DNA from 2 places in the Rhizobium sp. BR 315 genome. Region 2 is predicted to be linked to the other one. Evidence: riboswitches for the same ligand, from Rfam matches in the RefSeq annotation. Region 2 holds a riboswitch; the other holds the start of a gene.
The links. Region 2 has a riboswitch for thiamine pyrophosphate ahead of thiM (hydroxyethylthiazole kinase). Riboswitches for the same ligand answer to the same signal wherever they lie in the genome.
Positions count from the first base shown of each region.

Region 1: another riboswitch for thiamine pyrophosphate. It lies ahead of thiC (phosphomethylpyrimidine synthase ThiC); the one in region 2 lies ahead of thiM (hydroxyethylthiazole kinase).

Region 1 covers NZ_JARWKZ010000002.1:330,194-333,605, forward strand. Annotated here, with positions in the region: gene thiC (phosphomethylpyrimidine synthase ThiC) at 1-1,122, opposite strand, end outside; TPP riboswitch at 1,215-1,346, opposite strand; gene QD409_RS04020 (porin) at 1,929-3,020, shown strand; gene QD409_RS04025 (TetR family transcriptional regulator) at 3,167-3,412, opposite strand, start outside.
Region 2 covers NZ_JARWKZ010000015.1:91,261-94,672, reverse strand. Annotated here, with positions in the region: gene thiD (bifunctional hydroxymethylpyrimidine kinase/phosphomethylpyrimidine kinase) at 1-351, opposite strand, end outside; gene thiE (thiamine phosphate synthase) at 348-983, opposite strand; gene thiM (hydroxyethylthiazole kinase) at 980-1,783, opposite strand; TPP riboswitch at 1,831-1,927, opposite strand; gene QD409_RS16960 (DUF1127 domain-containing protein) at 2,163-2,309, shown strand; gene yghU (glutathione-dependent disulfide-bond oxidoreductase) at 2,802-3,412, shown strand, end outside.

The DNA.
Region 1 (3,412 bases), on a different contig from region 2:
GCGCAGGCCGTCGCCGAGCGAGAAGGAGACGTCATAGGCGCGGCAGATATCGCAGATCTCCTCGAAATGCTCGTAGAGGAAGCTCTCGCGGTGGTGATGGAGACACCACTTCGCCATGATCGAGCCGCCGCGCGACACGATGCCGGTGACGCGATTGACCGTCAGCGGGATGTAGTGCAGCCGCACGCCGGCATGGATGGTGAAATAGTCGACGCCCTGTTCGGCCTGCTCGATCAGCGTGTCGCGATAGACCTCCCAGGTGAGTTCCTCGGCAATGCCGCCGACCTTTTCGAGCGCCTGATAGAGCGGAACCGTGCCGATCGGCAGCGGCGAATTGCGGATGATCCATTCGCGGATGTTGTGGATGTTGCGGCCGGTCGAAAGATCCATGACGGTATCGGCGCCCCAGCGGGCAGCCCAGACCATCTTCTCGACTTCCTCTGCCATGGAGGAGGTAACGGCGGAGTTGCCGATATTGGCGTTGATTTTCACCAGGAAGTTCCGGCCGATGATCATCGGTTCGGCCTCGGGGTGATTGATGTTGGCCGGGATGATGGCGCGGCCGGCGGCGACTTCCTGGCGAACGAATTCCGGCGTCACATGATCGGGAATATGAGCACCGAAGCTTTCGCCGTCTCGAACCAACGCTTCTGCCTTGGCCTTTCGACCGAGATTCTCGCGGATGGCGATGAATTCCATCTCCGGGGTGATGATGCCGGCACGCGCATAGGCAAGCTGCGTGACCGCCTTGCCGTCTTTGGCGCGCAGCGGCTGGCGACGTCCGGGAAATTCGGGTGTCAACCGGTCGCCGCTGACGAAGCCATTGTCTTCGGGGCGCACATGGCGGCCTTCGTAGGCCTCGACATCGCCGCGGGCGAGCACCCAGTCGCGGCGGAGCTGCGACAGGCCCTGCTCGATGCTGATATCGGCGCCCTCGATCGTATAGGGGCCTGAAGAATCATAGACGACGACGGGCGGTTCACCCGATGTCGGATGGACGCTGATCTCACGCATCGGCACACGGATATCGGCATGGATGTCTCCAGGAATGTAGATCTTCCTCGAGGCCGGCAGTGGGCCGGTGGTGACGGTCGGAGTGAGGTTTTTTGCGGCAATGTTCATGGTTTGAGGCTCCAAATTGCGGTTGGAGACCCAGTCAATCAGCCGGAATGATGGAAAGACGTCGATATGGATTCCACGCGTGAACCCAGAGCCATCGAGCGCTTGCACCGTCCCTACGCCAGTATGAACTGGATCAGGTTCAACGGGTCACTGCGCCACAACAGGCAAAGCCATATTGTCCAGCAGTATCTCAGCCCCTTGCCGGGACCCCCCTGGTGAATGCTGGAAGGCTAAGCTCTCTCTTCCGCTGCTGTCAACCCTATAGCGACGATCGCATTTCGCCTGGTGGCTCCCAGCTGCGCCGGGCACCGGATGGCTTCGACGGGAACGTTCCACCATGAGTCGAAAATATCGGTGCGCGCCGATCGGAGTTGACCACCAAGCTCGGACTTGTCCAGGATGCCGCCCGCTGGCGCGTTCATGCTTCCGGTAGGGCGCAATCGGCGCCTTTCGGCTTTCGCCAGAGGAGGTTGCATGGGCCTCGCTGTCGGCAGTTGCATTTAGGCAACAGCGATCAAGACTAATGCGCGGGTCGGTTTCACATAATTGACAAACATACGGGCTGTTTGTAAATCGGATGCAGGACACAAGTTGTCTTACGGTCGAGCTATCGGCCGGATCGGTAAAGGCATTTCCAGACCTTTGCCGCGGGGTCAATTGTGGAGGTTCGAGGGGACTCAAGCCAACATTAGGTGCGTATTTGCCGGGCTGCCTGGTCGCGTTTGAACGAGGCCGATCTTTAAAGTGGTATTCCAGCCCTGTACTCGCGGTAGGTTCGAAATGCATATTGCAACCAGGAGTTTATCATGAACATCAAGAGCCTTCTTCTCGGCTCCGCTGCTGCGCTGGCAGCAGTATCCGGTGCTCACGCAGCCGACGCCATCGTTGCTGCTGAGCCGGAGCCGCTGGAATACGTTCGCATCTGCGACGCATACGGTGCTGGCTACTTCTTCATTCCGGGCACGGAAACCTGCCTCAAGATCGGCGGCCGCGTCCGTACCGAAGGTGAATGGTATGATGCCTACAACCCGAACAGCAAGCAGGGCACGCTGTGGCACACCCGTGCTGAGCTGAACGTCAATACCGCTTCCGACACTGAATACGGCCCGCTGAAGACCAACATGGTTATTCGCTGGGATTGGAGCGAAGGCAACACGACCAGCACCAAGCTGCTGTTCGCTAACATCAGCCTTGGTGGCTTCCTCGTCGGTAAGGCTGACTCGCAGTACAATTCGTACATCGGCTACGCCGGCGACGTCATCAACGACGACGTCATCTATGACGGCCCGTACGAGCTGAACCAGATCAGCTATAACTACGATGCCGGCAACGGCTTCACGGCTGTGGTCTCGGTCGAAGACAGCAACTCCAGCGGCTCCGGCGCTTCCTACGGCTCCAGCTGGTGGGCAGACGACAAGGCTAACCACTACGCTCCTGACGCCGTTGCCGGTGTTGGCTACAAGGTTGGCAACTTCGGCTTCAAGGTCGTCGGCGGTTACGACTCGATCGTTGAAGAAGGCGCTATCAAGGCTCGCGTCGATGCCGACTTCGGCGTATTCTCGGCCTTCTTGATGGGTGGTTACAACACCGATGGCAAGAAGCTGAACAAGTATGCCGGCACGAACCTTGACCGTTCTGCTTGCCCCGTTGCTGATGCATCGAAGTGCGGCTGGGGTGACTGGGCCGTTTGGGGTGGCGCTAGCGTTCCGATCAACGAAAAGCTGAAGTGGAACCTCCAGCTCGCCTACACCGACAGCAAGATCTTCGCCGCTACCACGAACCTGAAGTGGAACCCGGTCAAGAACCTGCTCATCGAGCCGGAAGTTTCCTACACCAACTTCGATTCTGTGAACCAGGATCAGTGGGCTGGTATCCTGCGCTTCGAGCGTAGCTTCTAATAAGAGATTACCCGGCCCGCGCCGGGTAAGGGAAGCCTGACGTTCCAATCCGTCAGGCTTCTTCAACTGATCGGTTGACCTCCGATCAAAGAGAAAGGATCCGGCTTTCCCTCCGGATCCTTTTTAGTTTTCGAGCCGCTAAGTTTTTAAGCCGCAGACGTCTCTATTTCCTGCATCTGGGCCGATGGGAACCAGGTCTTCAAAACCATCTTGATGAACATCTGTCCGCAGGGCGCGAGCTGGAAATTGCCCCTGTCGAGCGTCCATTCGGTGATCAAGCCACCGATGACGGCGGTTAGCGCCGAGGCAGCCGTGTCCGGCGTCCAGGGTGCCGGCAACTGCGTCTTCTCGTTCATCAACGTGAAGATTCGCTCAAAATTATCGTGCATATC
Region 2 (3,412 bases):
GGCAAGAAGGGCTGCGCCGCCTTTGGCGATCATGACGGGATCAAGCACGACGGGGACATCGCGATGTCGCGTCAGGATCTCGGCAACGGCGCTCGCGATCGCCGCATTGGCGATCATGCCGATCTTGACGGCATCGACGCGGATATCGGCAAAGATCGCTGCGATCTGATCGGCGACGAATTGCGGAGGCACCGGCTGAACGCCGGAAACGCCCCGCGTGTTTTGAGCGGTCAGTGCGGTCAAAGCAGCCATTCCATAAACGCCGCAAGCCGAAAAGGTCTTGAGGTCGGCCTGGATGCCGGCGCCACCGGAGGGATCGGAGCCGGCGATGGACAGGACGTTACGGATCATTTGCGCGCCTCCCTGATGGCTTTGGCGATAAGGACTGTCGCGGCCGCGGGATCGGGCGTGCCGCATATGGCCGAGACAACGGCCAGCCCGTCTGCCCCGGCCGCCAGCACCGCAGCGGTGTGCTCGGCCTTCAGGCCGCCGATAGCGACCGTCGGAACCGGGCAGAGCTTGACGATGCCGGCGAGCCCGTCGAGGCCGATCGGCTGCTTGTGGTCGGGCTTGGTCTGCGTTGCAAAGACGGGGCCGACCCCGGCATAATCAACGATCCCCGCATCGATGGCCGAGGCGAGGGCCTCGGTCTCTACCGAAAGGCCGAGGATCATATCCGGGCCGATCATCCGTCGTGCCTCATGGGCATCCATATCCTCCTGGCCGATATGCAGGCCATCGGCGCCGATGGCGATAGCGGCCTCGACGTTATCGTTGACGATAAGGCGGGCATTACTACCGGCCAGCATCTGCTTGAGGGCAAGGCCGGTCTCGATCATGGCTGCGGTCGAGGCATGTTTGTCGCGCAGCTGCACGATGGTTGCGCCGCCGGCGAAAGCGGCACGGGCTGTTTCGACCATGCCGATATCAGCGCATAGGACAGGATCCAGAACGAGATAGAGTGAAAGATCGAAGCTTTTCATGCCGTCATGATCCTCGCTTTGGCGGATAGGGTCTCGGCGTCGAGGGCAGCCAGCGCATCGAGAAAGCGCCAGGAAAAGGAGCCGGGGCCATCGGCCGCCGCTCCGGCCTGCTCCCCGGCAACGGCAAAGACGGCGAGGGCCGCGACAGTCGCATCGAAGGGATTGTCGGGCGTGGTCGCCGCGAATGCTCCAACAAGGCAGGTCAGCGAGCAGCCGAGTGCCGTGACCTGAGGCATGAACGGCGAACCGCCGGCGATGCGTCGGGCCTCGCGTCCATCGGTCACGAAATCGGTGACGCCGGTGATGGCGACCACACATTCATGCCGTTCGGCGAGTTGCCTTGCCGATTCCTCAGCCAATTCGACGGGGTCGCGGCTGTCGACGCCCTGGCCGCGGCTGGCGCCACCGGCAAGCGCAATGATCTCCGAAGCATTGCCGCGGATGATCGTCGGCTGCAGCTCCAGCAATTGTGCGACCGCCTTGCGCCGGAAGGCCGTAGCGTAGTGAGCAACGGGATCGAGAACCCAGGGCTTGCCGGTCTCTCTTGCCGATCTTGCTGCGGAAAGCATGCCCGCGAGCCATCCGGTCGATAGCGTGCCGATGTTGATCGTCAGCGCGCCGGAGATGGTGGCGAATTCGGCGGCTTCTTCCTCGGCGTGGACCATGGCAGGGGATGCGCCGGCGGCGAGCATCACGTTGGCGGCGATATTCATCGCCACGAAATTGGTGATGCATTGTACCAATGGCGGGTTCGCCCGCATGGCGTCGAGTAGAGTGCCTGTCGTGGTTTGGTCCGGCATATCGCCCCTTTCAGGCGGGCGAGACGCATAGGGGCGCGAGCAATGTTGCAAAGCCCCGAGCGACTCCCTCCGCCAGCATGATCTGGTTCAGGTTCAAAGGGTGCTTCTCAGCCCGCCGAACAGCGGACGCCCCTGTCTCTCATCCCTTCCTTTGTCGCAGACAACGCCGGCGATGTCATCAGCAAATCGCAAGGGATGTGGTTGGCCGGTCGTGACGGGTGTCACCGGAGCCGCATTAATCCATGCACTCGATGCATGGGTGCAGTGAAGCCTTGGCGCTGCCAAAGAGCAGGAGGTTGGACTATATGTGTCTCATCGAAGTGAACGAAGCGCCAAGCACGGCAGCTCAGCTTCGAATGCCCAAGGAAAGGGGATCATCATGAACGTAGCACGCTCTTTCAATAACTGGCGCAAGTACCGTCAGACGGTCGCTGAACTGGGCCGTATGTCTACCCGCGAACTGCACGATCTGGGTATCGATCGCGGCGAAATCCGCAATGTTGCCCGCGCAGCCCTCGCTGGCTGACAGTCGGCAAGGCTAAGTTATAAGCTGTATTTTGCGAGCGCCTGCCTCCTCCCGAGCAGGCGCTTTTGTTTTGTCCGCATGAAAGCCCGAACCGTGCTCTCTGCCGAAAAATGCTCCAGTCGAGCTTTCTGCTTTTCGCATAGCGCATAGCTGTCTTGCAAAGAAATGCCTATCAACTGAGCAAAAGACTGGTATGTTTAATCCATCGAAGCGATGCACCTCCTCCCGCATCCCTTCGCTTTGCAGGCGCCCTTCTCCTCCTCCCAAGGTCGTCTGCGTGAACAGCGGAACTCCTCCTCCCATCCGCTGTTCGGTTCTTGAAGAAAGCCTGCCGCACCTCCTCCCGCGGCAGGCTTTTTTGTTCTGTCCAAGACCATCAAAGGCATCGCGTGCGCCTCTCGTAAAAATGAACCGACGTCACTATGTGCGACAGGCGTAGCGCGCTACATCGAAGATCACCTCAACCTGATTCACCGAACAAGGAGGATGCCCATGACCGGTTCTGCCGAGTATACGCCGCCGAAGATCTGGACTTGGAACAAGGCGAATGGCGGCCAGTTCGCCAATATCAACCGTCCAATCGCCGGGCCGACCCATGAAAAGGAATTGCCTGTCGGCCGGCATCCTCTTCAGCTCTATTCGCTCGGTACGCCAAACGGCGTGAAGGTCACGATCATGCTCGAGGAGCTGCTGGCGCTTGGTCATAGGGGCGCCGAATATGACGCCTGGCTGATCAGGATCGGCGAAGGCGACCAGTTCGGCAGCGGCTTCGTCGAGATCAATCCGAATTCGAAGATTCCCGCTTTGCTCGACCGCAGCGGCCCCAAGCCGATCCGCGTCTTCGAATCCGCTTCAATTCTGATGTATCTCGCCGAAAAATTTGGCGCCTTCCTGCCGACCGAGCAACCGGCTCGCGCCGAATGCCTGTCCTGGCTGTTCTGGCAGATGGGCAGCGCACCCTATCTCGGCGGCGGTTTCGGCCATTTCTATGCCTATGCGCCGACGAAGATCGAATATGCGATCGATCGTTTCGCCATGGAAGTGAAGCGCGAACTCGACGTGCTCGATCGTCGCCTCGCCGAGAGCGAATATATCGCCGGCAG